2 regions of the Peribacillus aracenensis genome follow, and region 2 is predicted to be linked to the other one. Evidence: a T-box and tRNA genes for the amino acid it is inferred to sense, from the RefSeq annotation. Region 2 holds a T-box; the other holds one or more tRNA genes.
The links. A T-box is a leader RNA that pairs with one kind of tRNA and senses whether it is charged. The one in region 2 lies ahead of serS (serine--tRNA ligase), so its partner is inferred to be a tRNA-Ser.
Positions count from the first base shown of each region.

Region 1: it has a tRNA-Ser gene. The T-box ahead of serS (serine--tRNA ligase) is inferred to sense a tRNA for this amino acid. The anticodon was not compared.

Region 1 covers NZ_JANZMJ010000005.1:212,232-230,351, forward strand. The annotation lists gene ytzI (YtzI protein) at 1-24, shown strand, start outside; gene N0M92_RS07975 (S-ribosylhomocysteine lyase) at 62-535, opposite strand; gene yidD (membrane protein insertion efficiency factor YidD) at 745-966, shown strand; gene N0M92_RS07985 (metal ABC transporter solute-binding protein, Zn/Mn family) at 1,088-2,038, shown strand; gene N0M92_RS07990 (DctP family TRAP transporter solute-binding subunit) at 2,103-3,167, opposite strand; gene N0M92_RS07995 (ATP-binding protein) at 3,308-4,918, shown strand; gene N0M92_RS08000 (response regulator) at 4,911-5,606, shown strand; gene N0M92_RS08005 (hypothetical protein) at 5,654-5,800, opposite strand; gene menC (o-succinylbenzoate synthase) at 6,140-7,243, opposite strand; gene N0M92_RS08015 (o-succinylbenzoate--CoA ligase) at 7,240-8,718, opposite strand; gene menB (1,4-dihydroxy-2-naphthoyl-CoA synthase) at 8,805-9,623, opposite strand; gene menH (2-succinyl-6-hydroxy-2,4-cyclohexadiene-1-carboxylate synthase) at 9,625-10,446, opposite strand; gene menD (2-succinyl-5-enolpyruvyl-6-hydroxy-3-cyclohexene-1-carboxylic-acid synthase) at 10,443-12,194, opposite strand; gene N0M92_RS08035 (isochorismate synthase) at 12,187-13,596, opposite strand; gene N0M92_RS08040 (1,4-dihydroxy-2-naphthoate polyprenyltransferase) at 13,895-14,815, shown strand; gene N0M92_RS08045 (TraR/DksA C4-type zinc finger protein) at 14,961-15,710, shown strand; tRNA gene N0M92_RS08050 (tRNA-Glu) at 15,752-15,823, opposite strand; tRNA gene N0M92_RS08055 (tRNA-Ser) at 15,827-15,917, opposite strand; tRNA gene N0M92_RS08060 (tRNA-Asn) at 15,919-15,993, opposite strand; tRNA gene N0M92_RS08065 (tRNA-Ile) at 16,004-16,080, opposite strand; tRNA gene N0M92_RS08070 (tRNA-Gly) at 16,086-16,159, opposite strand; tRNA gene N0M92_RS08075 (tRNA-His) at 16,164-16,239, opposite strand; tRNA gene N0M92_RS08080 (tRNA-Phe) at 16,257-16,332, opposite strand; tRNA gene N0M92_RS08085 (tRNA-Asp) at 16,356-16,431, opposite strand; tRNA gene N0M92_RS08090 (tRNA-Met) at 16,438-16,511, opposite strand; tRNA gene N0M92_RS08095 (tRNA-Ser) at 16,614-16,706, opposite strand; tRNA gene N0M92_RS08100 (tRNA-Ile) at 16,728-16,804, opposite strand; tRNA gene N0M92_RS08105 (tRNA-Met) at 16,815-16,891, opposite strand; tRNA gene N0M92_RS08110 (tRNA-Ala) at 16,920-16,995, opposite strand; tRNA gene N0M92_RS08115 (tRNA-Pro) at 17,013-17,089, opposite strand; tRNA gene N0M92_RS08120 (tRNA-Arg) at 17,101-17,177, opposite strand; tRNA gene N0M92_RS08125 (tRNA-Leu) at 17,187-17,275, opposite strand; tRNA gene N0M92_RS08130 (tRNA-Gly) at 17,288-17,362, opposite strand; tRNA gene N0M92_RS08135 (tRNA-Leu) at 17,371-17,452, opposite strand; tRNA gene N0M92_RS08140 (tRNA-Lys) at 17,461-17,536, opposite strand; tRNA gene N0M92_RS08145 (tRNA-Thr) at 17,557-17,632, opposite strand; tRNA gene N0M92_RS08150 (tRNA-Val) at 17,643-17,718, opposite strand; rRNA gene rrf (5S ribosomal RNA) at 17,730-17,845, opposite strand; partial or broken rRNA gene N0M92_RS08160 (23S ribosomal RNA) at 17,965-18,120, opposite strand, start outside.
Region 2 covers NZ_JANZMJ010000055.1:1,592-13,314, reverse strand. The annotation lists gene N0M92_RS28310 (pro-sigmaK processing inhibitor BofA family protein) at 291-560, opposite strand; gene N0M92_RS28305 (YaaL family protein) at 664-882, opposite strand; gene recR (recombination mediator RecR) at 903-1,499, opposite strand; gene N0M92_RS28295 (YbaB/EbfC family nucleoid-associated protein) at 1,560-1,877, opposite strand; gene dnaX (DNA polymerase III subunit gamma/tau) at 1,899-3,587, opposite strand; RNA gene ffs (signal recognition particle sRNA large type) at 3,771-4,035, opposite strand; gene tadA (tRNA adenosine(34) deaminase TadA) at 4,182-4,688, opposite strand; gene N0M92_RS28275 (isochorismatase family cysteine hydrolase) at 4,829-5,374, shown strand; gene N0M92_RS28270 (deoxynucleoside kinase) at 5,555-6,214, shown strand; gene N0M92_RS28265 (deoxynucleoside kinase) at 6,192-6,863, shown strand; tRNA gene N0M92_RS28260 (tRNA-Ser) at 6,985-7,077, opposite strand; gene serS (serine--tRNA ligase) at 7,209-8,486, opposite strand; T-box leader at 8,550-8,774, opposite strand; gene N0M92_RS28250 (D-alanyl-D-alanine carboxypeptidase family protein) at 8,844-10,163, opposite strand; gene guaB (IMP dehydrogenase) at 10,337-11,723, opposite strand, start outside.

The sequences.
Region 1 (18,120 bases), on a different contig from region 2:
GAAAAAGGAGAACCCGAAAAATGAAAAAAGTTCCTGTCACAATAGGACAGGAACTTTTTTATTAACCGAAAACTTTATGAAGATCTTCTTTATCTTGTGCAAGCCAGAAATTCATTAATTTCTTGGCCCCTTCAAGATCATGCAATTTTGCTTGGCCGCATTGTTTTTCGTTTGCAGCTGGAATTTCAGTAATTGTAACAGCATCCTTGAATGTATCTTCAAGAACATCGATGATTTCCGTCACTGTCGGCTCACCGCTGACAACAAGGTAATATCCTGTTTGACATCCCATTGGCGAAATATCGATAATATCAAAGTGATCGTAGCGCTCGGAATGTTTACGGATATTGAATGCAAGCAAGTGTTCCAGGGTATGGATCGTATCCGGCTTCATCGCTTGTTTATTCGGCTGGCAAAAACGGATATCAAATTTATTAACAACACCGTCTGTTCCTACCTTATGGACACCGCAATGTCTAACATATGGGGCTTTAACAGCATTATGATCTAATTCAAAGCTTTCAACTGAAGGCATTTAATTCACTCCTTAATTGTATGTCATCTCTATTTTACCTTGAATAACAATATATTTCATCCATTAAAAATAATTCTTATTATATCTATCGGATTACCCCTATGCTTATTCCTTTTTTACCCTTATTGGAAACCTAGAAAATATGCTATAATGAAGGGTAGTGAATTTACTCGAAAAGAGATGAAAGCCTTGTGTTGAAAAAAATATTAATGGGAATCATCCGTTTTTACCAAGTTGCCATTTCTCCATTAAAACCGCCTACTTGCCGTTTTTATCCAACTTGTTCCCATTATGGTTTGGAAGCGATCAATCGTTTCGGACCTATAAAAGGAAGCTGGTTAGCACTCACCCGGATTCTTAAATGTCATCCGTTTCATCCAGGGGGCATTGACCTTGTTCCCGAGAAAAAAGAAAAAAGTAAGGGCCAATAGAAAAAAACCTTGCTTTCTTTTGCAATCTTTTGTATCATACAGAAGTCAAATCGTAATCATTTCGTTTTTACCACATAACATTCAAATCGTAATCAATACGAATTATAAAGGAGCATTTCATATGAAAATCCGAGCATTGCTCTCACTTTTCCTTGTTACTGCAGTATTTCTGTCAGCCTGCGGCAACTCAAAGGAAGAATCGAGAAAAGATGAAACCAAGGATGCCTTAGATATATATACGACGGTTTACCCTTTACAGTACTTCACGGAGGCCATTGGCGGGAAGTACGTAAATGTCGAGACGGTTTATCCTCCCGGAACGGATGAACATTCATTCGAACCCTCTCAAAAAGATATTGTAAAAATGGCTGAGTCAGACCTATTTTTCTATATTGGCTATAATCTAGAAGGCTTTGTAACCAAGGCTGAACCAATTCTAAGCAAAGAAGGCGTCAGAACGATTGCGGTGGGTGAGACGGTTCATCTTGATGAAGATGAGCATGCACACGAAGAGGAACATTCACATGAAGAAGACGGTCATGACCATGGGGGCGTTAATCCGCATTTGTGGTTAGATCCCATCTATTCCATTGACATGGCTAAAACCATCAAGGACGAGTTAACGAAAAAAATGCCGGAACAGGAAGAATATTTCAACAATCATTTCAACAAGCTTTCCGAAAAGCTTGAGGCACTTGATAAAAATTTTGCGACGACGATCGAGTCGGGCCGTACCAATAAGATCATCGTTTCCCATTCTGCATATGGTTATTGGGAGGAGCGCTATGGATTGGAACAAATTGGCGTCACAGGACTAACGTCTTCAAACGAACCTTCTCAAAAGGAATTGGGAAAAATCGTGACCATGGCTGAAAAGGAAGACTTGAACTACGTCATCTATGAGCAGAATATCAGTTCTAAACTAACCGAGATCATCCAAAAGGAAATGGGAGCGAAATCACTTGAGCTCCATAACCTTTCCGTGTTGACGGATAAAGATATCGAAGCCGGTGAAGATTACTTCAGTTTAATGGAAAAAAATATCAAGACACTTCAAACTGCATTGCAATAGGAAAAAGAGCCGGCCCATTGGGTCCGCTCTTTTTTTGTCCCCTGCTATTTAATGAGTGTTTTCGTTATTCGTTTAAATGCTTATCACGGATCTTTTCCATCTTCATCATCAATTCTGTTCCGATCGTTGATTCGAATTCCGGATAGATGACGGTCATCTCATCCATCCATTCCTTCTTTTCTTCATCTGACAGTGTATAGATGTCGATATTCGATTTTTGCTGGATTTCCTTAAGCTGTTCCTGATTCAATTCATTTGATTTGATCCATAGCCATTTCGTTGTATCATCCATCGCCCGTTGGATTTGCTGCTGAATGTCCAACGGGAGTTTGTTCCAAAACGGCTTATTTATCATGACGACATAGCCTAAATAGCCATGATCACTGATCGTTAAATATTTTTGCACCTCATATAATTTCTTGGAATAGATATTCGAAATCGTATTTTCCTGGCTGTCCGTTTCATTGATTTCAAGGCTTTTAAACGTTTCATTAAACTCCAGCACAGAAGTTGTCGCCCCAAAATGCTTGAATTGGCTTTCCAGGACTGCACTTGGCATGATTCTAAAATTCTTTCCGGCAAAATCCCTTGGATGCCGTATCGGTTTACTGCTTGTAATCTGTTTATAGTTATTCGACCAAAATGCGAGTCCCTCTATATCGATGGTATTCAGCTGCTTAAGCAGCTCTTCCCCCACTTCCCCATTCAATGCTTCCTGCAAAGCAGCGTCCGTCGGAAAGACGTATGGAAGGTCCAATAGCATCCATTTCTTTGATATGCTCGTAATTTTAGATGTAGTTGGAGCAATCATCTGCACTTTGTTTTCTTGTAATGCCTTGATTTCTTCATGGTCACTATATAATGACTGATTAGGGTAAACTTCAATTTTGACACGATGATCTGTATATTCATCGACAAGTTGGGCAAACCTGTTCGCAGCTTGCCCTTTAGGTGTATTTTCGGCAACGACATGACTGAACTTAATCACGATTTGATCCTTCATCCCGACCTGCTCCTCATCCTTCGGCAAATTGAAACCGAAGCTTGTAAAGAACGATTGAAACGATATATACACTGCTATCAACAGCCCCAGGCCAATTAATAATAAGTACCCCCATAATGCACGCATACCGACAACTCCTCACCGCTCACTTCACATTATCACTATTCTATCACAGCTTTTTACTGTCGTAATACAATGCGCGAAAAATGGCGAAAAGTGATAGAAATTCTGTTACTATAAAGTATAGAAGTAATGGAGGAAAAACAATGGATAAATCCTTTCATATGCCCATTCAAATTAAAATCACCCTGCTATCATTCGTAATCGTCGCTTTTTCGATACTAATAGGCGGGATTTTTATATTCGGAAACATCGTTTCAGTCAAGGAAGATGAAATCGGCAAACGATCCATGATCACTGCCCATACCATTGCCGAACTCCCAGAAGTACAAAAATTGGTCCGTAAGCCCGAAGGATGGACGCAGCTCAATCCGATTATTGAAAACTTAAGGAAAATCCATCAAGCAGATTATATAGTTGTGCTCAACAATCAGCATATACGTTATTCCCATCCGGTGTTCAGCCAATTGGGGACCCCTTCGGAAAGCAGTGATGAAAGCGCTGCTTTCGCTGAGCATGAGTATCTTTCAAAGGCGGCTGGCGAACTTGGCATTTCCGTCCGCGCCTTTGTCCCGATCCTTGATAAAGATAGAGAGCAAATCGGCGTCGTCCTGGTTGGGAATATCTTGCCTACGATACCGGAGTTAATCAAGGATCTGAAAGGCGAAATCGCGATTATCCTGGTCCTTACACTTCTATTCGGGGTATGCGGCTCATGGCTCATGGCAAGAAGGATAAAAAAAGAGACCTTCCAACTTGAACCACATGAAATTTCACGGATGTTGGTTGAAAGGACAGCCGCATTCAACGCGATGCATGAAGGGGTCATCGCCATAGATAATAATGAAACGATCACGATTTTCAATGAAAAGGCTAAGCAAATATTCAATATCAACGGTGAAGTCATCGGCAAGAATATCAATGATATTATACACGATACCCGTCTCCCGGAAGTGCTTGATCGGACATCTCCCATCTTCAATCAGGAAATCTCCGTTCAAAACAGGAATATTGTAAGCAACCGGGTACCGATAAAGATTGCGGATAAAACGATCGGTGCCGTAGCCATTTTCCAGGATCGCACCGATGTGACGAAGCTAGCTGAAGAGTTGACTAGTGTCAAAGCATTCGTTGAAGCCCTGCGTGTTCAAAACCATGAACATATGAACAAACTTCATACGATAGCAGGATTGATCCAGCTCGGTAATCTTGACGAAGCACTGCATTACATTTTTCAGATCACGGAAGAACAAGAGGAATTGACCAGGTTTTTAACGAAGCACATTCACGATGATAATTTAGTGGGGCTGATATTAAGTAAGATCTCATTGGGACGGGAACTCGGAATCGAGCTCATCATGGACAAGCACACGAAATTGGACCGATTCCCCGCTGATTTGGATCATCACGATTTTGTTTTGATAATCGGAAACCTGATCGAAAACTCATATGCAGCGCTAAAGCATTGTTCTGAGGAAACAAAACAAGTTTATTTATCCATCTACCAGGATGAACGTCATTGTCAAATCGTGCTTGAGGATAATGGTCCCGGCATTCCCGAGGACATTCATAAAGATATATTCGAGTATGGTTTTACAACAAAAGGTGCGGAAGGATCAGGAATTGGTCTTTATCTAATAGACCAAATTGTAAAAAAAGCGAACGGCGAGATGAAATTCACAACACGCCCTAACGAAGGAACAAGCTTTTTTCTTTCTTTTCCCATGCACGATATAGAGGAGAACCAAAATGACTAACCAAATTCGTGTACTTTTAATTGAAGACGACCCAATGGTCCAAGAGGTCAACAAACAGTTCATTGAGCGCCTGCCTGCTTTTAAAGTCGTTGATACAGCTTCAAACGGGCTTGAAGGTCTGGAAAAAATCAGGCAGTCTAAACCCGACCTTGTCATTTTGGACATCTTCATGCCTTCTTTAAACGGGGTTGATACACTTTATCAAATCAGAAAAGAGCAAATTGATGTGGATGTCATCATCATTTCAGCGGCAAATGATCAGAAAACGATCAGAAAAATGATGCAGAACGGGGCTTTTGACTATTTAATCAAGCCATTTAAATTCGATAGGCTAAAACATACGCTGGAACAATACTTCGCTTTTCGGATGGAGGTTGAACCTGACCATCAAATTTCTCAAACCCAGCTCGACCGAATTCTCTTTCAAAATAAAACACATTCTGAAGCGAGTCCGAAATATGATGTTCCCAAAGGATTGAATGGCGCGACTCTTGAGCAAGTGACGAAGTTCATAAAGACCCAGCCTGGGTCGCTATCTGCAGAAGAAGTGGCTGATGGGATTGGTATCGCCAGAGTTACAGCAAGGCGCTATCTCGAATACTTGCATGGCGAAGAAGTCCTTCAGCTTGACGTACAGTATGGCAGCATAGGCCGCCCTGTCAATAGGTACCGGCTTAGTAAGCCTTAAAACGCATGGGGACCGGCTCGGAACGGTTCCCTTTTTACTTCAATTCTTTACGCACCTGTCTTCCGGTCATAGAGGCCCCACTTTCTCTTCAAAAGAAACAGCTCGCATTCCTTCAAAGCCGTCACTTCTTTTATGACATAGTCAGGCATGCCTCTTCTCAGTAGAATTTCCGCAATTAGGTACGGTTTTTTCATACACGCTCCCCTCCCTTTCCCTTGTTTGCCATTCTTTTGATTTCATTATACAAAATAATCCAATAAAGAAAAAATAGACAAAACCCCATTTTCCGAAAAAAATATAGTTTATCAGGGCCTAGGTTAACCAGTCATACCCTTTAAAAAATCATGGATCGGGGGATGCCAATCGAAACTTCAAACTTATATTTTATTTATCCTATTAAATCATTTACCAAAAGGGTGGGATTCCTGTCAAAAAAATACTAAAAGGGTGAGTTACACAAAACGTGGGAGGAAAAAAGGAAGATTATCAATATTTTAATCAAAAGAGGCCGTAATGCACCTCTTTTGATGTTTTCATTTGTACAGTTTACTATATGTAGTCAATTCCTTTAATCGTTTTTCATTGATGGCAAAACCGATTCCAGCTTTATCGGGAACTTGGATCATGCCATTTTCGACAATGACTTCGGGATCGATTATATCCTCTTCCCAATAACGGGATGAAGATGATATATCCCCGGGAATCGTGAATCCTTTTAATGTGGCAAGTGCGATATTATGTGCACGTGAAATGCCAAATTCAATCATACCGCCGCACCAAACGGGGACACCATTACCCAGGCATAGATCATGGATTCTTACAGCTTCCATCCAGCCGCCGACTTTAGCCATCTTAATGTTGATCACCCCACAGCTTTGGAGCGACAGTGCACTTTTGGCATCATGAAATGAATTTATGCTTTCATCAAGGCAAATGGGTGTCTGCAGTTGTTTCTGCAAAAAAGAATGTTCCACAATGTCGTCATGTCCAAGCGGCTGCTCAATCATCATCAGCTTAAACGAATCAAGCTTCTGAAGATGCGGGATGTCACCCAGACTGTACGCTGAATTGGCATCTGCCATTAGCGGGATATCGGGATAGGCCCGACGTATTTCCCCTAAAAACTCCAGATCACTTTGAGGATTGATTTTTATTTTATAACGCTGATACCCAGATCCGGAAAAATCCTCGATCTGGCGCATCGCATCTTCTATGTCATTGGATGCAACGACTACACCAGCGGCCACTTCGCTTCGTTCGCCGCCAAACAGCCGTCCGAGGTAGATTCCTTTCTGCTTCGCATATAAATCAAGGATTGCCTGCTCTAAAGCCGACTTCGCCATCGCATTCCGTCTGATTCCGCTCCATAAGTTCGGCAGCTCATCAGGGTGCCTGATCTGACTGGCCAATGTCAGCGGAATTAAGAAATCATCCAGCATATGAAAGCATGTCTTGATCGTTTCCTCGGTATACCAAGGACTTGTAAAAGGAACAGCTTCCCCGTATCCAATCAATCCGTCTTCATCCATGGCTTCGACAATTATCACTTCCCGATCGCTTACCGTTTCAAGATGCGTCTTGAATGACCGCTTTAAAGGGGCCTTAATGAGCTTAAGGGAAATGGAGGATAACTTCATTGCCATTCCCCCATTTCCTTCTTCAGTTCCCGTCTCAAAAGCTTGCTTGCTCCATTCCGGGGAAGCTCCTTGCAAAAAATCACATTCTGGGGAATTTTATATGATGCCAAATATCCCCTGCAATATTCCAGCAGTTCGCTCTCATCAAGTTCTGCGCCTTGATGCAAGACGACAAAGGCAAGTGGGACCTGTCCCCATTTTTCATCGTCAGTCCCCGTTACTCCCGCTTCGAAAACATCTGGGTGCTTACTTAGGACATTTTCGATCTCGGCCGGGTAGACATTTTCACCGCCGGAAATGATTAAATCCGAGCGTCGGTCAAGCACATATAAAAAGCCTTCCTCATCGAGATAACCAAGGTCCCCAGTATAAAGCCATCCATCGGTAATGGCCTGCTGTGTAGCATCCAGCCGATTAAAATAGCCTTTCGTCACATTCGGACCTGAAACCACGATTTCGCCCACTGCACCCGGTTCACACATCGTTCCGTCTTTCTCTATCCGTAACTGCGAAGGAAACAAAGGCTTTCCCGCCGAGCCGATTTTTGTCATGCTATACTCCGGTGCCAGTGTTACAATCTGTGAAGACGTTTCGGTCATCCCATATGTTTGATAGACGGGAATCCCTTTCTCCTTACATACCTCAAGTAAATGGACGGGTGCAGGGCCGCCGCCCAACAGGAAACAGCGAAACGTTGCCGGATAGCTTGCTCCCTTCAAATCCTGCAGCATCCTATTCAGCATTGTCGTCACGACCGAAATGATCGTCACGCCATTTTCCTGGATACTCCGGTTTGCCTCCCGTTCATCGAAACGTTCTGCCAAAACGACCTTCATGCCATATATCACATTTTTCATCAGGATGGATAAACCGCTAATATGAAAGATGGGAACAGCACAATACCACGAATCTTCCTCATGCAATCCAAGGTTCAGAACCGACCCGACGGCACTCCACCAATGGTTGCCGAATGATTGGATCACTCCTTTTGGATTTCCTGTCGTACCTGATGTGTACATGATGGTCGCGGTATCCTCAAGGTAAAACTCTTGAAGTATCTCCGCAGTGCCATCCGGCAATTCTTCCATTAAATGAAGGTTCAATTCTGGGAGAATCCCACCAATATCAGAGAGTTTGCCGGAGAAGGAGCCTTCTGATACCAAATGGGCAGATCCACTATCCCCAATCTGCCAGGACAGCTCTTTTGCCGTTAGCTTATTATTCAGCATCACAATCTTCACACCGAGATAAAGTAGTGCATGGATAACGACGACACCATCAATATGGTTACGGAGCAAAACCGCACATGAATCGCCAGCGCCCAGACCAACGCTTGCCAGCTTACCAGCCATTTTCTCCGATAATGTATGCAGTTCAAGAAAGCTATACGTATGACCTTCAAACTCAATTGCCGGGCGATCCGGTGAAAGATGCGCCCGATTTTTCAGCCAGTTCGGCAACTTTTCTTCTGCCATTGCTGCTTACCCTCTTCCATTTTGATATAGAAAACAGCCCGGCGATTTTCCGCCAAGCTGTCAGTCTCATCGATTCACACGTTTCATTAAGGGAAACGAGGGAATTGCCCAAAGTCCGGAGTGCGTTTTTCTTTGAATGCATCGCGGCCTTCTTTTGCTTCTTCTGTTGTATAGTATAAAAGTGTAGCGTCACCAGCCAATTGTTGAAGACCTGCAAGGCCATCCGTATCAGCGTTCATTGCCGCTTTCAAGAAACGAAGTGCAGTCGGGCTCTTCTCAAGCATTTCTTCACACCATTTAACCGTTTCCGTTTCCAATTCGTCCAAAGGTACAACCGTGTTGACCAATCCCATGTCCAATGCTTCCTGTGCATTGTATTGACGGCATAGGTACCAGATTTCGCGTGCCTTTTTATGACCCACGATACGTGCAAGGTAGCCAGAACCATAACCAGCATCAAAGCTTCCCACATTCGGTCCAGTTTGTCCGAAAATTGCATTGTCAGCAGCAATCGTCAAGTCACATACCACGTTCAAGACATTTCCTCCACCAATTGCATATCCTGCAACCATGGCTACGACCGGTTTTGGAATTACACGGATCAAACGTTGCAAATCAAGAACATTTAGACGCGGAATGTTATCTTCACCTACATATCCGCCATTTCCGCGTACTTTTTGATCTCCGCCTGAACAGAATGCTTTGCCGCCTACACCTGTTAAAATAATGACACCAATGCTTGAATCATCACGCGCCCTTGCGAATGCATCAATCATTTCAGCAGTCGTTTTTGGCGTGAATGCATTATGTACATGTGGTCGGTTGATGGACACTTTAGCAATCCCGTTATATTTTTCATACAGAATTTCATCATACTCACGTATTGTTTCCCATTGTATCGTCATCTTAATTCCTCCTTTTATTTCGCTTTAAAAACTCACTTATTATTTTACCAAACTTTTCTCCAACTTCCACATGAATCGCATGTCCCGCATCATTTATTATTTTCCACTCGGCCCGCTTCAGCTTTCCCATCATGGAGTCCGCAATGTCACAAAACTTACGGTCGAGTTCACCGGTTACAAGAAGCACTGGGAAATCAAGAGTTTGCAGTTGTTCCCAGTATGAAGCCTGACTGCCTGTCCCCATACCAAGAAGGCTATTGGAAAGACCGGCAGGGTCATTCGCCAACCGCTGCTCCCGAATGGCTGACCTCGTTTTGGCCGACAAACGTTTTTGACTTTCAAATAGCGGGATGTTTTCCCATTGATCCACAAATGCTTCCATTCCATTTACAAGAACCCGTTCGGCAAGCTTCCTATCATTTTCCCTTCGGACTTCCCGTTCCCCTTCTGTTAAAAGGCCTGGTGAAGCGCTCTCCAATATCAGTGTATCAACATACTCAGGATACAAACAGGCAAATCCCAATCCGAGCCTTCCGCCCATCGAGTATCCAAGGATATGGGCTTTCGGGAAATGTAACACATCCAAAATATGCTTGATATCCTCAGCCACACGCTCCATCTCATACCTCCGATGATCGGCTGGTGACGCGGACATGCCATGACCGATGATGTCGACCATTATCATGGTATACCTGTCACTCAGTAGCGGAATGAGGAATTTCCATGTATCCCGATTTCCCGTAAATCCATGTAAAAGTACAAGAGGATCTCCATTTCCCGTTATTTCAACAGCATAATTGACATCCTTGCTGACAATATTCATGATATTTCCCTATCTAACACCATTTTTATTTCCTGGGAAACAAAGCTCCACAAATTTCGATGCTTTTGTAAATTGGACTCTCTTTCTGTCGGTACTTCGATGATTTTCAGACCTTGAATTTCGAATGACTCCGTAAATACCTTCTCAAACTCACCCCAACTTTGCACCTTGTTGTATTTACCGCCATAAAGTTGGGAAGTATGGGAAAAATCAAGCCCATGAGGCGTGCCGAATAGCGTTTCGAAATGTTCCCTCTCATTCGCCTGAGGCAAGAAGGAGAATATGCCGCCGCCATCATTATTAACAAGCAATATCGTGATATTTTGTTTTTGAAGCTTTGCTGCAAGCAAGCCATTCATATCATGGAAAAAGCTTAAATCCCCGATCGCCAGCACTGTATTTTTCGATACCGTACTTACGCCAAGAGCGGTCGAAACGACACCATCGATCCCATTCGCACCTCGATTTGCCATTGTCTTGATTCCTTTTCCATTATTCAAAAAGAAGGTATCTAAATCACGTATGGGCATGCTATTCCCGACAAACAGCGTCGATTTCAATGGCATCATATCAGCAAGCAGGGCGAACAGCTTGCCTTCACTTAACTCCGATTCATCCCTGACGGAGGCCAGGGCATCCTTCGTCGTACCGTTGACGGTCTGCCATAAGCGAAGCCATTCATCATCAGGGGAAGAAATAATTTTATCAGCCATTTTCAAACAAAAATCTTTCTCTTCGCTGTAAATCATATTCGTTGCCAATCCGGCTGGTTCACGCCAGCCTGCTCCGCCATCGACGACCAAAGTGATTGCCTGTTTTTGTTTTTTCATGAATAACAATAAGGGTTTAGAAACAGGCATTGCCCCGAAACGCAAGATCACTTCCGGCCTGAAAGCCGCTTTTGCCGTTTCATCGCGCAAAAACGTATCGTACGCATCAATTATGACGGCTTTGTCGTGACTACCACTCCTTAACTGCGAAAGGGGATCAGCCAGTATAGGAAAAGCAAGTTTTTCCGCTAATGCGACGATGGCTTCCTTCATCTCGGGATGCGGTAATTCGCCACATACGATGATACCTTGCTTAGCTTGTGACAATGTAGTTGCAACAGCTTCTATTTGTGATGCGGACAGTGACCGTTCTCCACTGTCAATCACCACTGCAGGCGTTATTTTATTTTGCCTGTACTCCTTTGCTTTCTCCAGATCCGGAATCAATGGTTCACGAAGCGGGAAATTCAAATGTACAGGCCCTGCAGGTTCAGCCGCCGCTGTAGCCACCGCCCTTGCGCCGACCGTTCTGGCATACCGCATCATCCCATCCGTGCTTTCAGGAAGTGCCATTTCGACAAACCATTTTACATGTCTCCCGTAAAGATGTAGTTGATCGATCGCCTGCGGGGCTCCGACATCACGCAATTCATGCGGGCGGTCAGCAGTAAGCACAATAAGCGGCACTCTTGAATAGAAAGCCTCAATGACGGCTGGGTAGTAGTTTGCTGCGGCTGTACCGGACGTACAAAGAAGTCCGACAGGTTCTTTTAAGGCCTTAGCCAAACCAAGGGCAAAAAAAGCAGCCGAACGCTCATCCACATTAATATGAATTTTGATATCAGGATGTTCCACTAGTAACAAAGCTATAGGCGTGGATCGTGAACCTGGGCTCACCACCACATGCTTCACCTCATTTTGTGCCAGCTCATCGACGAATGAAGCAGCATACGCTGTCAATGCATCTCGGTCATTCATTAAGATTTCCTCCTAAAGCACTTAACATCGGATTGAATTTAATCCCTGTTTCCCGGAATTCACTTTCGGGAGTCGAATCTTCGACTACCCCGCATCCGGCAAAGAGGGATGCCTCATTGTTCTGTATAAGGGCAGAACGAATCCCTACAGCGAATTCCCCGTTTCCATACGTATCCACCCAACCTAAAGGACCCGCATAAAAGCCACGTTCAAGACCTTCCATTTCCCGGATCCGGACAACGGCCTTTTCTTTTGGAAGTCCGCCCATGGCAGGTGTAGGATGGAGTTTCTCGACGAATTCAAAAATCGTGACGCCCTCCTTGGATATACCGCGGACCGGTGTGTACAAATGCTGGATATGACGGTTTTTCATAAGTGTCGGTTCTGCAGGAACCATCACCTTTTCGCATACAGAATCAAAAGCATTGGATATCATCGACACGACATATTGATGCTCTTGTAAATTCTTTTGGTCATGAAGCAATTCTTCACCAAGACAAACATCTTCCTGCTCATCTTTCCCTCGCCCCATCGATCCGGCAAGACAGGTTGAAAAAACTTCATTTCCCTTTTTCTTGATTAAACGTTCAGGGGTGGCACCTACAAAACAGTCACCGCCAGCCTCCAAACTGAAAATATAGCTTAAAGGCTGCTCAGCAATCAATTGTTCAAGCACTTTCCCTGAATCGATGGAACGTTCAAAAGCAAGTCGAAGCTCCCTTGCCAAAACGATCTTGTCGAGATCTGTCGTCTTGATTTCCTGAACAGCCTCTTCGACCGTCCGCTTCCATTCCTCAGGTTCGACTTCCCTCTGCATAACCAGGGAATTCACACCCGATCCATTTCCATCCAAGCTTTCGAAAAGGAAAGCTTCCCGTTCATTTATCATATCTATGAAGAGTTTTTCTGAATCATCAGGCGAACATAGTAAGTTTGTCGTTAAGTAAGCTTGTTTCCCCACTATTGACAGCATGAAGGCAGGTATATAAAACAGGTTGTCCCCGAACTGATTCCACAGGAGCGTACTGTCCGTTTCATAATCAAAAGAAAAGCCCCCAAACAGTAACGGACCTGTCGCTTCTACATCGGTCACTCCTGTTTTGACAGCAGTATTCTGCAGTTTGATCCAGCTCTTTTCGACTTCTCTATAACGTTCGGCATTCGATGCCGCTTTGAGTTTCTTAACATTGCCTAAACCGGTGATGGTTATATCCTTTGCAGGATCCTCCCAGAAAAAGCGTTCACCCGCGTACCGTTCTCTTCCAGCTTGATAAAATGAAAGGGGGTTGCTGCAATTAACTTTCTTAATATGACTGAATAGAACTTGATCATTCAAGTCCTTCGCCTTTTGTATAGCTGAAGCCAGTCCCTGAAACTGTTCAGTTTCCTCTGAGATAGCCAAAAAAATCCCCCCAAATGTACATTTTAAAAGCTTTTTAACCTATTTAAAGATACACCTCCCTTGAACCTCATGTCAATAAAACGCCCCTTTACCGAACGATTCTTTCCTGCTTTTTTCCTTATTATATGAATCTTAGCGAATGTAGAGAAATATCCTTGATTCTGGAAATGCACCATTTATGAATTCCAAATATACCCTTGCCCAATTTTCCTGCATTTATTAGGATAACCTTTTGTGCAACATTTCAATATTTGTTATAATTTCGAGAGAACCAATAATGATTTTGAGGAGAGAAATAATGCAAACAGAATACGACGGACTTCCCCTTAAACGGACCTGGAAGATTTGGTGGGAGTTAATTCGTCCACATACACTAACCGCAGCTTTTGTTCCAGTCTTGCTTGGAACTGTCATTGCACTTTTGGAAGATGGAGTGAATTGGTTATTATTCGCTGCCATGATGATTGCAAGCATCCTGATACAAGCTGCAACCAATTTATTCAATGAATACTATGATTTCAAGAGGGGCTTGGATACGGAGGAATCCGTAGGCATCGGCGGCGGGATCGTCCGTCATGGGATGACCCCCAAACTAATCATGAACTTGGCCCTTGGCATGTATGCCATCGCCTTGATAATTGGAATCTATATCTGTGCCGCATCATCTTGGTGGCTTGCTGCAGTAGGACTGGTTTGCATGCTTGTCGGCTATCTTTATACAGGCGGCCCCCTGCCCATTTCATATACACCATTCGGGGAACTTTTTTCTGGTTTGTTCATGGGCTTTTTGATAATCCTGATCGCCTTTTTCATTCAAACCGGTGATGTTTCTTCAACAGCCATCTTAATTGCCATTCCAAGTGGAATATTGGTCGGGTTGATCAACTTATCGAATAACCTGCGTGACCATGACGGAGATAAGGCACATGGCCGCAAAACGATGCCGGTAGTCATGGGCCGGAAAAACGCCCTGACATTCATGGCAATCATGTTCGCATTCTCTTATCTATGGCTAGTTGGGCTAGTCCTTACCGGAAGCGTAACGGTGTGGATCCTCCTTGCCTTCCTAAGCATCCCGAAAGCCCTGGCCGCAATCAAAGGCTTCGTAGGTAAAACGCAGCCGATCACGATGGTGCCAGCAATGAAAGCCACGGCCCAAACGAACACCTTCTTTGGCTTACTCATGGCCATTGGATTATTCATCAGCTATCTTATATAATCTCCTGGGACTGAGCTCATTCGCTCAGTCCTTTTTTCTATCATCCGTTCCTTATTGTTTTCCTATACTCCGATTCGGGTAATAGATAATACAACCATCTTACCAATATAAATGAGATTTAGACTTTAGAAGGAGTGAATCCGATATGGCAACGAAACAACAAACGCAAAAATTCAAAAAAGAACTGCTTCAAGAAAAAAATGAGCTAATTAATAGAATTCAAAATGATGAACAATCCGTTCTGGATAAAAGCCAGACCGAATCCGTAGGGGAATTATCATCCTATGATAATCATCCTGCTGATCTTGGTACCGAATTATTCGAGATGGAGCGGAATCAAGCACTCGATGAACATGCACAATCCGAAATGGAGAAAATCGATGAAGCTTTGAAAGCCATGGAGGAAGGCTCGTATGGCCATTGTAAAACCTGCAATAGGGAAATCCCCATCGAGAGGCTTGAAGCGATCCCAAGCACCCTCTACTGTGTCGAGCATGCTCCAGAACGGTCGATTTCACAAGACCGGCCTGCGGAAGAGGATATACTAATCCCATCCATGGGTGATCATTTTGAAAATCGTCATGGAATCGAAATGGTGGATAAAGAAGATAGCTTTGGTGAAGTTGCCAAATTCGGTACATCCGAAACACCATCCGATTACACAGGCGATCATGACAATTATAATGATCTTTATAAAACTGAGGATGAAACGAATGGGTTTCCTGAAGACTATGAAGGATATGCCGCAAATGATATCGAAGGAAAAAATAGAGTGAACATACCGAACAAAAAGCAAAAGGTATATGAAGATACACTGGAGGAAGAAAACATAGAATCCAATCTTGGAGACATTCCCTATAAACAAAAAGATAGTTATATCAATGAAAAGAAATGAAAAAAAGAAGCATACATTCATGTATGCTTCCCTTTTTGTTATGACCCGTACGGGATTCGAACCCGTGTTACCGCCGTGAAAGGGCGGTGTCTTAACCGCTTGACCAACGGGCCAACTGGCGGAGAAGGAGGGATTTGAACCCTCGCGCCGCTCGCGCGACCTACACCCTTAGCAGGGGCGCCTCTTCAGCCTCTTGAGTACTTCCCCATGGCTCCGCAGGTAGGACTCGAACCTACGACCGTTCGGTTAACAGCCGAATGCTCTACCACTGAGCTACTGCGGAACAATGAATATGGTGGGCCTAAATGGACTCGAACCATCGACCTCACGCTTATCAGGCGTGCGCTCTAACCAGCTGAGCTATAGGCCCATATTTGGAGCGGGTGAAGGGAATCGAACCCTCATCATCAGCTTGGAAGGCTGAGGTTTTACCACTAAACTACACCCGCGAAATGGGGCGACTGATGGGAATCGAACCCACGAATGCCTGAACCACAATCAGGTGCGTTAACCACTTCGCCACAATCGCCGTAATTTTTTAGAATATGGTGGCTCAGGACGGAATCGAACCGCCGACACAAGGATTTTCAGTCCTTTGCTCTACCGACTGAGCTACTGAGCCACATATGTATTGAATTTTAAAAATGGCGGTCCCGACGGGAATCGAACCCGCGATCTCCTGCGTGACAGGCAGGCATGTTAACCGCTACACCACGGGACCTAATAATTGCGGGGACAGGATTTGAACCTGCGACCTTCGGGTTATGAGCCCGACGAGCTACCGGACTGCTCCACCCCGCGACGGTAATAATGAAACGATTTGCATCAAGTTTTCGTGTATAGCGTTTCGTCCGCATCCTTTATGTAAGGGTGTTTCAAAACAACTTGCTGCTTTTTGAAAAATGGAGGAGGTAGAGGGATTCGAACCCCCGCGGGATTTGACTCCCCTGTCGGTTTTCAAGACCGATCCCTTCAGCCGAACTTGGGTATACCTCCATGGCTTTTAAAAAGTGAATATGGTGGACCTTGTAGGACTCGAACCTACGACCGGACGGTTATGAGCCGTCTGCTCTAACCAGCTGAGCTAAAGGTCCTTATATTTATTGGTAGCGGCGGAGGGGATCGAACCCCCGACCTCACGGGTATGAACCGTACGCTCTAGCCAGCTGAGCTACACCGCCAATATAATATAAGTTTCTGATTGAAAAATGGTGGAGCCTAGCGGGATCGAACCGCTGACCTCCTGCGTGCAAGGCAGGCGCTCTCCCAGCTGAGCTAAGGCCCCATTCATTAAAAATCACGTGGTCGGGAAGACAGGATTCGAACCTGCGACCCCTTGGTCCCAAACCAAGTGCTCTACCAAGCTGAGCTACTTCCCGCAATAAAAACATGGTGCGCCCGGCGGGAGTCGAACCTACAACCTTCTGATTCGTAGTCAGATGCTCTATCCAATTGAGCTACGGGCGCATATTATGATGGTGCCGAGGACCGGAATCGAACCGGTACGGTAGTCACCTACCGCAGGATTTTAAGTCCTGTGCGTCTGCCAGTTCCGCCACCCCGGCACATACGAAAAGTGGAGCGGAAGACGGGATTCGAACCCGCGACCCCAACCTTGGCAAGGTTGTATTCTACCACTGAACTACTTCCGCATGAAAGATGCGGGTGAAGGGACTTGAACCCCCACGCCTTGCGGCGCCAGATCCTAAGTCTGGTGCGTCTGCCAATTCCGCCACACCCGCATATAAAATGGTGAGCCATGAAGGATTCGAACCTTCGACCCTCTGATTAAAAGTCAGATGCTCTACCAACTGAGCTAATGGCTCGTGCTTGTACTATTTTAAAATGGTGCCGGCAAGAGGACTTGAACCCCCAACCTACTGATTACAAGTCAGTTGCTCTACCAGTTGAGCTACACCGGCAGGTGTAAAATGGTGGAGGATGACGGGATCGAACCGCCGACCCTCTGCTTGTAAGGCAGATGCTCTCCCAGCTGAGCTAATCCTCCATATGAAACCTGCTTGGCGACGTCCTACTCTCACAGGGGGAAACCCCCAACTACCATCGGCGCTGAAGAGCTTAACTGCCGTGTTCGGAATGGGAACGGGTGTGACCTCTTCGCTATCGTCACCAAACAATGTTAACATTTTTTCAAGACATATATTATTATAACGTCTTTTTGAGAAAATGCAAGAAGAAATTTTCATTCCTTCAAAACTAGATAATAAGAAGGTATTTCATTTTTTAAAAAGCGTTGGTTAAGTCCTCGATCTATTAGTATCAGTCAGCTCCACATGTCGCCACGCTTCCACCTCTGACCTATCAACCTGATCATCTTTCAGGGATCTTACTAGCTTGCGCCATGGGAAATCTCATCTTGAGGGGGGCTTCATGCTTAGATGCTTTCAGC
Region 2 (11,723 bases):
CGTTGGCGCTTTGTTTTGTTCAGTTTTCAAAGAGCGATTTATTGTCGTTACTTCGTAAGCGACTTTATTATCTTATCACTCACTCAACCTATTGTCAACGATTATTTCAAATTGTTTTTTCGATTGAGCAATTGACGATGTCGTTATTGACGACTCCTAATATATTATCAGGTTAAAGAGTTATCGTCAATGGTTTAATTGGTTTTTTTTAAAAAAAACTATAACATGATGAAAAACCCAAGGAGATATTCCTTGGGGTCTTCATCAGAGTGACTTCGACGCAATATCCTTTAAATGATCCAATAACCAATGGCCGCCAAGGCGGCAACTCCCGGTATTCCAAGCAGGCCGGCGACTGCCGAGGTAACAGGGTTGATGGGTACATGAATGCCAGCTTGATTCCCAAGTGTATTCAAAAAGAACAAAAACGCTGCACCGATAATGACCTTTATAATCCCCTGCCCTATAAACCGGACAGGTCTTAATGGCGCCCCGATAATGAGGAGCATTACAATCAGGCCACCAATTACGGCAACAAAGACAACTGGTTCCAAACTCATTCCTCCCCGCAAGCTTGTACTACACTTATATGAAGAAATCGATGGATTAAGAACCGAAAAAAATGGCCATGAGGATCAGTAATCCTTCACAGCCATTTCCTTATCATCTTTTTAAGCGGACATTCCTTCTTTTAACTTCCCTGAATAAGTAGAAATATTTCACTTCCGCCAGTCTCGCTTGGGCGATTACTTCCTCAGATGGATCAACGCTTTTTTCGAGTAATGATTTTTGATTATGCCAATTCCATTTCAAATGTTCAAGCTCTTCGATTAATGAATCATTGAATTCATTCCGAAGTTTCTTTTTTTTACGAAAGAACAAGTGAAGTCCTCCCAGCTATCTTATATTTCTCTTCTTCCTTCTATTGCTTTTGATAGCGTCACTTCATCCGCATACTCCAAATCTCCGCCAACAGGAAGTCCGTGGGCAATTCGGGTCACTTTGATGCCTGATGGTCTAAGCAACCGCGAAATATACATGGCTGTCGCTTCACCTTCAATGTTAGGATTAGTAGCCAAAATTACCTCCAGCACTGTTTCATCTTGCAGGCGCTTTAATAAATCAGGAATATTTATATCTTCCGGACCGATTCCGTCCATCGGGGAAATACTGCCATGCAGTACATGGTATAAACCATTGAACTCTCTCATCTTTTCCATAGCTATTACATCTTTAGGGTCCTGAACCACACAAATCAAACTTCTGTCCCTCTTTTGATCTTCGCAGATATAACAGGGATCTTGATCTGTAATATGACCACAGACTGAGCAATACATAAGATTCCGCTTAGCATTAACAAGTGCTTTTGCAAAATCCAAAACAGTATCTTCCTTCATGCTTAATACATGAAAGGCTAATCGAGCAGCCGTTTTAGGACCAATCCCCGGCAATTTCATAAAACTGTCAATAAGCTTGGAAATTGGTTCTGGATAATGCATCGAATTCCTCCTAAAAATTTCAAAAGAAACCCCCTGAATGGAAGTTTCTTTTGAACTTGCTTAAAACATACCCGGAAGGTTCATTCCCTTAGTGAATTGTCCCATCGTTTGGTTTGTCAGTTCTTCCGCCTTTTTCAAAGCATCGTTAGTCGCAGCCAGCACTAAATCCTGAAGCATATCGATATCATCCGGATCGACAACTTCCGGTTTGATGACTACATCGACTATTTCTTTATGTCCAGTCACGATGACCGTCACCATTCCGCCGCCAGCAGTTCCTTCAACCTTTTTTTCACCTAATTCTTCCTGTGCCTCTGCCATCTTCTTTTGCATCTTTTGCATTTGTTTCATCATGTTCTGCATATTACCGCCGCGCATACCCATTCTTCTTACCTCCAATTATTCTTTAATTTCAAGTAAATCATCGCCGACTAATTTTCTAGCCTCTGCTATAAAGGGGTCTTCCTCTTTTGATTCCGTTTCTTCTGGACCGTCGAACTGCTGTGTCGATATGAAATCCTCCCGCAACCTTTGCCACTGGCTCTCCGGAACTCCAGCTATCTCCATTCGGTGTCCGGTCAATTGCTGCATGATCGAGGCTATCACTTCCACGAAACGGTTATTTTCCATTGCCATTTGACAATGAATATCATATTTGAATTTTACCACAAAAGCTTCAGTAGACGCAGCAACAGGTTCTGCCTCCGTTAATAAAGCTGCCAATGATTTTTGGTTTTGCTGACCTAACTGTTCAAGCAATTCCCCCCACTTACTTTTCACAGCATTAAGATCCGGCTTCGTAGCTTGTTTCAAAACTTGATTGATCTTTCCTGCAGGTGCTTTATACGCTTTTTTAACGGCCCTTTGCGCCTTAGCCTGCTCTGCAGGTTTTTCCGTCATGGCTGCCGGGATTCCGTTTTTCTGCACTTCAAGTAATTTCTTCTCTAAATCTTCTATTTTCTGCAGCAGCTGTTGAAGCTGCCCGTTATCACTTTGATTTGGCCTTTGCTCATTACATAACTTCACAAGTGCCACTTCAAGGAAAATCCTTGGATGATTTGTCCATTTCATATCCTGCTGTGTTTGATTGAAGCTTTCAATAATGGAGTAAATCGATTCAGAAGAGATGACTTCTGCCAATTCCTTAAATTGGGGATCTATTAAAACACGCTCGAAGGATTCTGCCAGTGCCGGTGCCGTTTGATACAAAAGCATGTCACGGAAATAATAAATCATGTCTTCTATGAACCTGGCCGGGTCTTTTCCCATGGCCAGCAATTCTTCAAGGACTTCAAGTGCCACCGCTACTTCTTTATCATATATGGCTTTTGCCAGCCGGCTTAAAAATGCCTGTGACACAGAGCCGGTGACAGTCAATGCATCTTCCACAGAAACCGTCTCTGAGCTGAAGGATATCGCTTGATCAAGAAGGCTTAGTGCATCTCGCATCCCGCCTTCGGCTGCCCTCGCAATGATATGCAGGGCTTGTTCATCACATGAAACACCTGTTTCTTCAATGATTTGTGACATCCTGCCAACTATATCTTGAGGCTGGATCCTTTTAAAATCAAACCTTTGGCAACGGGAAATGATCGTTAGTGGAATCTTATGAGGTTCAGTCGTCGCCAATATAAAAATCACGTGCTTCGGAGGTTCTTCCAATGTCTTTAAAAGCGCATTGAAAGCCCCTTGTGAAAGCATATGTACCTCATCGATGATATAAACTTTATATGTAACCGCGTTAGGAGCATATTTAACCTTATCACGAATGTCACGGATTTCCTCGACACCATTATTGGATGCTGCATCAATTTCTATAACATCTGATATGGAACCATCGGTGATTCCGCGGCAGGTAGCACATTCGTTACAGGGCTCACTTATCGGGGCATGCTCACAATTCACTGCTTTTGCTAGAATTTTGGCAGCACTTGTTTTCCCTGTTCCACGTGGACCGGAAAATAAATAGGCATGCGAAACTTTCTGCCCGACCAAGGCATTCTGCAACGTTTTCGTTACATGTTCCTGCCCGACTACATCAATGAATTGTTGTGGCCGCCACACCCGGTATAATGCTTGATACCCCACGGAAATCCCTCCTTCTTTTCTCCATCTTGTTTATTATACATTACTGATTTCCTTAATTTCAAAGTCTAAAAAGAAATTTCATCATTGCTTCATTTTTTTCAAGAGTACCAAGCACTTTACCTTCTTGGCATAAAAAAAAACCCACCCGATACGAATGAGTTTTTTGTTTATGTAAAATAACTGCCGTGCACCTTCTGTCGATTAGCAACCATAAGCGTTACTTAAGCAGTTAGCTCGACCCAGGCAACCCTGCGGCACATGAGAACTTCCACTTAATGCTGCTTCCTTCCGGACCTGACATGGTTCATGGAGTCCCATTGCGCAGGACCCGGGCGTCAACACCACTTACTTAAGGCAGGCCCTACAGAATGCTAACCTCGAGAAGGGATTCAACCTCGCTAGAGCGGATTGCGAGTACAGGGCACCGCTACCTCCCCGTCTAGCACGGCAAAAGTAATACCAATTTCACAGCGTCATGACGACGCATAATTCATTATACTAAGGTAACAAAAAAAACGCAAGTGTTGTTCATGAACAGTTTGATTCCAAATTTATCAAACGAAGCAAACCTTTTTTTCAACATTCGTTTTTCCCCTATTTATTTTCTTCGGCAATCTTGAGTGCTTGCTCTCTTTTCAAAGTTTTCTTTCTATCCCTAAGCTCTTTAAAAAAAGAAGTCAATATCCAGCCGCACTCTTCGCCTAATACACCGCTTGTTACATCACATTGATGGTTAAAGCGTTCATCTTGAAGTAGATCCATGAATGTTCCCGCACAGCCAGCCTTTGGATCATGCGCTCCAAAAACAACCCTTTTCACCCTAGATTGCAAGATGGCCCCAGCACACATGGGACAGGGTTCCAGCGTCACATATAATGTCGCATCTTCCAGGCGCCAACTGCCAAGTTCCTTGCAAGCCTCATTGATCGCAAGCAGCTCCGCATGTGCCGTCGCATTCTGTTCCGTTTCCCTCAGGTTATGCCCTGTCGAAATAACTTGATCATCTATTACGATTAAAGCGCCAATCGGCACTTCTTTCAACATCTGCGCCTTTTCTGCTTCCTTTAAGGCTAAATTCATGTAATAAACATCATCCTTCATAAAAAAACCCCCTCATATAAAGTAGGAGTAAACAGACAAATATAAGACAAAAATAAAGGTCATACTACTTGTTCTAATGAATAGTAACGCATGCGGCCTACGTGCTGCAAGTAAATTCTCACAATATAGGAGGATATACCATGAATCGACCTGAATCACCTTCTTTTGCATTGCTTATCATTGATATGATCAATGATTTTGATTTCAAATACGGGAATATGCTCCTTGAACATACGAAACTTATCGTCGATCCGATTTTGAAATTAAAAAAGCAAATGAAAGAAAAAGGTTTTCCAATCATTTATATCAACGACCATTATGATTTATGGCAGGCTGACTTCGATAAAATTATTGATAAATGTAAAAATGAAGGAAATGCCTCATTAATCGAAAGGATCAAACCTCAACAGGACGAATTCTTTCTCATCAAGCCGAAACATTCCGCATTTTATGGGACGGCACTCCATACACTACTTAAACGTTTAAACGCGGAAACACTGATCATTACCGGAATAGCTGGCAACATCTGCGTGCTATTCACGGCCAATGACGCCTATATGCGGGAATATAAATTATGGATTCCGAAGGATTGCATCGCTTCTGCATCAAAGGAAGATAATCATTACGCATTAAAGATGATGAACCATGTTCTCAAGGCATCCATAAAAGATGGTGAAGACTTTTAAGCACCAATCGAATAAGGCACTAACCTCATACCACCTCCAATAAACAATCTTTCATTCTCTTTCTTTATCAACCTGACAAAAATATCACTAAAGTCCCAAGTCTGTGATACAATATCTCTTGGCGAAAAACCTAATAACCGGGAATTTCAGCTTGATACCTCATGAAGGAGGACAGATTGGATGAAATCCACCCCATTTATCACCGTCGAAGGTCCAATCGGCGTGGGAAAAACATCACTTGCAAAAGTTATCGCAGATCATTTTCAAATTTCATTATTGAAGGAAATTGTAGATGAAAATCCATTTCTCGGGAAATTCTATAAAGATATTGATGAGTGGAGCTTTCAAACAGAAATGTTTTTTCTGTGTAACCGGTATAAACAATTGGAAGATATCGAAAAAAAGTATCTTACTAATAACCAAGCCGTGGTGGCTGATTACCATATATTCAAGAACTTGATATTTGCTGAACGAACGTTAAAGAACGGACAATACAATAAGTACCTTGAAATATTCAATATTTTAACACGTGACATGCCTAAACCTAATATGGTGATTTATTTAAATGCAAGTCTTGATACTCTTATCTCCCGAATCGGCAAAAGAGGTCGTGATTTCGAAAAAAATATATCCTCCATTTATTTAGAGCAGTTATCCGCGGATTATCGAACGTTCATGGAAGCATTTGAGAAACAGCATCCTGACATACCTGTTCTTACATTCAACGGAGATGAGCTGGATTTTGTCGGGAACAAGGATGATTTGAAAACGATAATCAGCCAAATAGAGAATGCCCTGCACAAAGGAGTAAAGTCAAATGAACTTACGAAAGAAATATAATATTCCAAACAACGCTGTCATTACGATAGCAGGGACGGTTGGCGTAGGAAAATCGACCATGACCAATGCTTTAGCCGATGCCCTTCAATTCAGGACATCCTTTGAAAAGGTTGATACGAACCCCTATCTGGATAAGTTTTACGATGATTTTAATCGTTGGAGTTTCCACCTGCAAATCTATTTCCTCGCTGAACGTTTTAAAGAGCAAAAAAAGATCTTCGAATATGGCGGCGGTTTTATCCAAGACCGTTCCATTTATGAAGACACCGGGATATTTGCAAAAATGCATTATGAAAAAGGCACGATGAATGATGTGGACTACGAAACTTATACAAGCCTTTTCAACGCCATGGTAATGACGCCATACTTCCCGCACCCTGATTTACTTATCTATCTCGAAGGTTCGCTGGACGATATCCTCGACCGGATCCAAGAGCGAGGCCGTCCAATGGAACAGCATACCCCAATTGAATATTGGCAGGAAATGCACGGCCGTTACGAAGAATGGATCGATCAATTCAACGCCTGCCCTGTCCTTCGATTAAATATAAACGAATATGACCTTATGCAGGATCAAGCAAGCATCGAACCTCTTATAAAACGGATTGCTGAATATATGGAGCAAACCAAGTTATTGCGAAATGTGTAAAACAGAAAAACCACCGGTTATCCGGTGGTTTTTTAATATATTAGAAAACAAAAATTCCGTTACATATCTGTAACGGAATTTATCGATATCCAATTTATGCGCTGTGGTTATTAATAAGTTATGGAGGAGGTAGAGGGATTCGAACCCCCGCGGGATTTGACTCCCCTGTCGGTTTTCAAGACCGATCCCTTCAGCCGGACTTGGGTATACCTCCGTATCAACATTTATTATATTACATGGAATTAAAATTAAAGTCAAGCCCTCTATAAAGTTTTTTTAAAATAATTTCAAACCTTTATAAAAAGAAGAATCAGCCTCTTTAATCAGAAGCTGATTCCCTTTAACTTACGGTTTAATGACTTCCACACCGCGCATATATGGACGTAATACTTCAGGAATGATAACACTGCCATCTTCCTGCTGATAATTTTCCAAAAGGGCAGCCACTGTACGGCCGATTGCCAGACCTGATCCATTTAGAGTATGGACATGTTCCGGTTTGCCTTTTGCATCACGTCTGAAGCGGATATTGGCCCGTCTAGCCTGGAATGCTTCAAAGTTACTGCAAGAAGAAATTTCTCGGTACGTCCCATAACTCGGGATCCAAACCTCGATATCATACTTTTTAGCAGCAGTGAATCCAAGATCTCCCGTACACATGCTCAGCACTCGGTATGGAAGGCCTAGCAATTGAAGGACCTTTTCGGCATGACCTGTGAGATTTTCCAATTCTGCATAAGAATCTTCCGGCTTCACGAACTTCACTAATTCAACTTTATTGAATTGGTGCTGACGAATTAACCCGCGGGTATCACGACCAGCAGATCCTGCCTCTGAACGGAATGAAGCGCTGTATGCCGCATAGCTTATCGGCAGATCGTCCGTGCTCATGATTTCATCACGATGGAAGTTTGTCACCGGGACTTCGGCTGTAGGAATCAAGAAGTAATCATCACTTTCGATACGGAAAGCATCCTCTTCGAATTTTGGCAATTGACCTGTTCCCGTCATGCTTGCACGGTTCACCATATATGGCGGCAGCATTTCTTCATATCCGTGTTCCTCAACATGAAGGTCCAACATAAAGCTAATTAAAGCACGCTCTAATCGTGCACCAAGACCCCTATAAAATACAAATCGGCTTCCGGTCACTTTTGCTGCCCGTTCAAAATCCAGGATGCCTAGATCTCCAGCTACATCCCAGTGCGGTTTCGGTTCAAACTTGAATTCCGGTAACTCTCCCCATTTACGGATTTCGACATTATCGTCTTCCGTCTCACCAACAGGCACACTTTCATGTGGAATATTCGGAATGGAAAGAAGTAATGTTTCTAACTGGGCTTCCACTTCACGAAGTTCATCATCGAACCCTTTGATACGGTCACCAACTTCACGCATTTCGGCAATCAACTGATCTGCGTCCTTTTTTTCCCGTTTCAATACGGCCACTTGCTGTGAAACTTCGTTTCTTTCGCTTTTCAGCTTTTCCGTATCAGCAATCAAAGTCCGACGCTTTACATCCAGTTCCTCGAATTTACCTAAATCGGTCAAATCTTCTCCTCTAAATTGCAATACACGCTTCACTTCTTCAAAATTATTCCTTACATATTTCAAATCCAACATTTTCAGTTCCTCCTTAATAGTTTGATGATTTATCAAAGAACGCAAAAAACTCCCGTCCCCTGAAGAAGGGACGAGAGTTAACCCGCGTTGCCACCCTAGTTGAAGGCGTATGAAAAACGCCTACCACTTATCTCGATAACGGCTTTTAACCGAAAGTATTTACTGACCCAAAGGGCTTTCCATACTCTGCTCCAGGAGGGATTCACAAAACTCTCACACCGATTTCCACCAGCCATCGGCTCTCTATAGAAAGAAATACTTGTTACTATATCCTGTCATTGCTTTCTTATATAATCAGATTGTTTTCCATAATGTACTATAATTTTATACATTACGCAACCGTTTTATACACGAAACTTAAAACCAGCCTTTAACAGTAGAAGCTACACTGCTCCATACGTCACCAAAGAATCCGCCAACCGCTCGCATTGATAATACGAACCAGTTTGCCTTTTCAACAGATTCAGCAGCTACGACGTTCACCTTAACCGGATCGCCGTTAATGTACCCGTAATCTTCTCCTTTTTTAGGAGTGACTGTGATGTAACCTAGCTTTTCACCTTTTTTGATTGGCGCAGTAAGCTTACCATCATCATTCAATTTGTTTTTATCGATCACTAAATCTGTTTTATAGTTATCTTTCTCACCATTTTCAACAAGTAGCTCGATTGCCTTTTCAGATTGGATCTTAACGTTTTTTTCCTTACCTTTTACTACTGAAAGTGTTTCTTTCCCTTTCACCTGGTAATTGGCCGGAAGGACTTTTTCCTTTTTAAAGGTTGCATAAGCATAGTTCATAAGCTTAGTGCTATCTGCAAAACGTTCGTTTTTATTAGTGGACTTCATAACCACCGTGATATAGCGCTGACCGTCCCGGATAACCGTCCCTGTATGTCCATAACCGGCAAAGTCGGTAGAACCCGTTTTCAGTCCATCTACGCCTTTATATTCAAATATCAGACCTGGCAGCATCCAGTTGAAGTTCGGATATTCTTTTCCATCACGGAACTTCAATTTAGGAATGCTGGCGATCTTTAACACTTCAGGATAATCGTTTATTAAACGATAAGCAAGAAGGGCAGTATCTTTTGCTGTCATGATATTTTCACTATCTTCATTACCAGAAGGATATTGTCCTAATAAATCGGAGTTGTTCAAACCGCTGGCATTAACGAATTTATGGTGTTTCAAGCCTAATTCCTTTGCTTTTTCGTTCATTAACTTAACGAAGCTCTTTTCACTTCCGGAAACCAACTGTGCTAAAGCCACTGTTGCCGCATTTCCGGAATAGACGGCCATAGCTTGATATAGTTCCTTAACTGTATAATCTTCACCTTCCGTTAACCCAACATTCGACAAATTAGGTGCTTTTGAAAGGTCATGTACGTATTTATTTATTTTAACTTTTTGATCCCAACTGATTTTCCCATTTTTGATTGACTCCATTATGATGTACTCGGTCATCATTTTAGACATGGATGCAATCCCTAATACTTTATCGGCATTTTTTTCATACACGATTTGTCCTGTTTCACCATCAATGACGATGGCTGCCTCTGCTTTTAAACCTAAATTATCAGATTCAGCAACAGCTTCCCCCGGTTGATAGGCAAATTGCGACATAACAAGAACTAAAACAAAAGTGAAAATGAGGGTCATCTTGCTGATTTTTTTCAATTTCCAATACCTCCAACTTTTAAGCTAATCTCTATTACAAAGAAGAAACTTTATGTAATTCCCTTGACACCTTGTCTAGTTTATCACAGAAAAAATAAAAAAAATAGACAGAGTAATCGCAGACTCTGTCTATTTTAATAATAAATTTTAATGACGATTATATGTTAAATTCATTACATTGAGTAGTTCGGTGCTTCTTTGGTAATTTGGACATCATGAGGATGGCTCTCCCTTAACCCGGCACCGGTCATTTTGACAAATTGAGAGTTTTCCCTCAACTCTTCCAATGTGGCTGTGCCGCAATATCCCATACCTGAGCGAATGCCGCCAATCAGTTGGAAAATGGTATCTGAAAGAGGTCCTTTATATGGCAGGCGCCCTTCGATGCCTTCCGGTACGAATTTCTTGTTATCTTCTTGGAAGTAACGATCTTTAGATCCCTTTTCCATTGCAGCAACAGAGCCCATACCCCGATACACTTTAAAACGGCGGCCTTGGAAAATTTCCGTTTCGCCTGGGCTTTCAGTTACACCTGCAAGCATGCTGCCAAGCATTACTGCATGTCCGCCTGCAGCCAGGGCTTTAACGATATCACCAGAGTATTTAATTCCGCCATCAGCGATGATCGTTTTACCATGTTTTCTTGCTTCTGTCGCACAATCGAAAACTGCCGTGATTTGCGGAACACCTACACCAGCTACAACCCTTGTCGTACAGATTGACCCTGGTCCGATTCCAACTTTGACTACATCGGCACCCGCTTCAATCAGTGCTTTAGTCCCTTCAGCCGTTGCCACATTACCGGCAATGATCGTCAATTCAGGATATGTCCCGCGGATTTCCTTCACCATTTCAAGAACGCCTTCTGAATGACCGTGAGCAGTATCAAGTACAATTGCATCGACATGGGACTTTACTAGCATTTCAACACGCTTCATTGTATCCTTAGTCACTCCGACTGCAGCACCTGCAAGTAATCTTCCTTGCTTATCTTTCGCCGAATTCGGGAACTCAATGACTTTCTCGATATCCTTGATCGTAATAAGTCCTTTAAGGACTCCATTATCGTCTACAAGGGGAAGCTTTTCAATTTTGTACTTTTGAAGAATCTTCTCTGCTTGTTCCAAGTTAGTTCCCACTGGCGCTGTGACCAGATTCTCTACAGTCATGACACTGGAAATCTTCAAGGAAAAATCGGAAATAAATCGCAAATCACGGTTTGTAATGATACCCACAAGTTTTTGGTCCTCTATATTGTTGACTACAGGAACACCCGAAATGCGATATTTACCCATTAAATGCTCTGCATCAAATACCTGGTGATCCGGCGTTAAGAAAAATGGATCGGTAATTACACCGCTTTCTGAACGTTTTACTTTATCCACCAGTTCAGCTTGTGCTTCAATAGACATATTTTTATGAATGATACCTAATCCGCCTTGACGAGCCATGGCAATTGCCATTTCAGCTTCTGTCACGGTATCCATTCCTGCACTGATGATAGGAAGGTTGAGCTTTAAGTTTTCAGCTAAGTTGACTTGAAGGTTAACATCTTTCGGC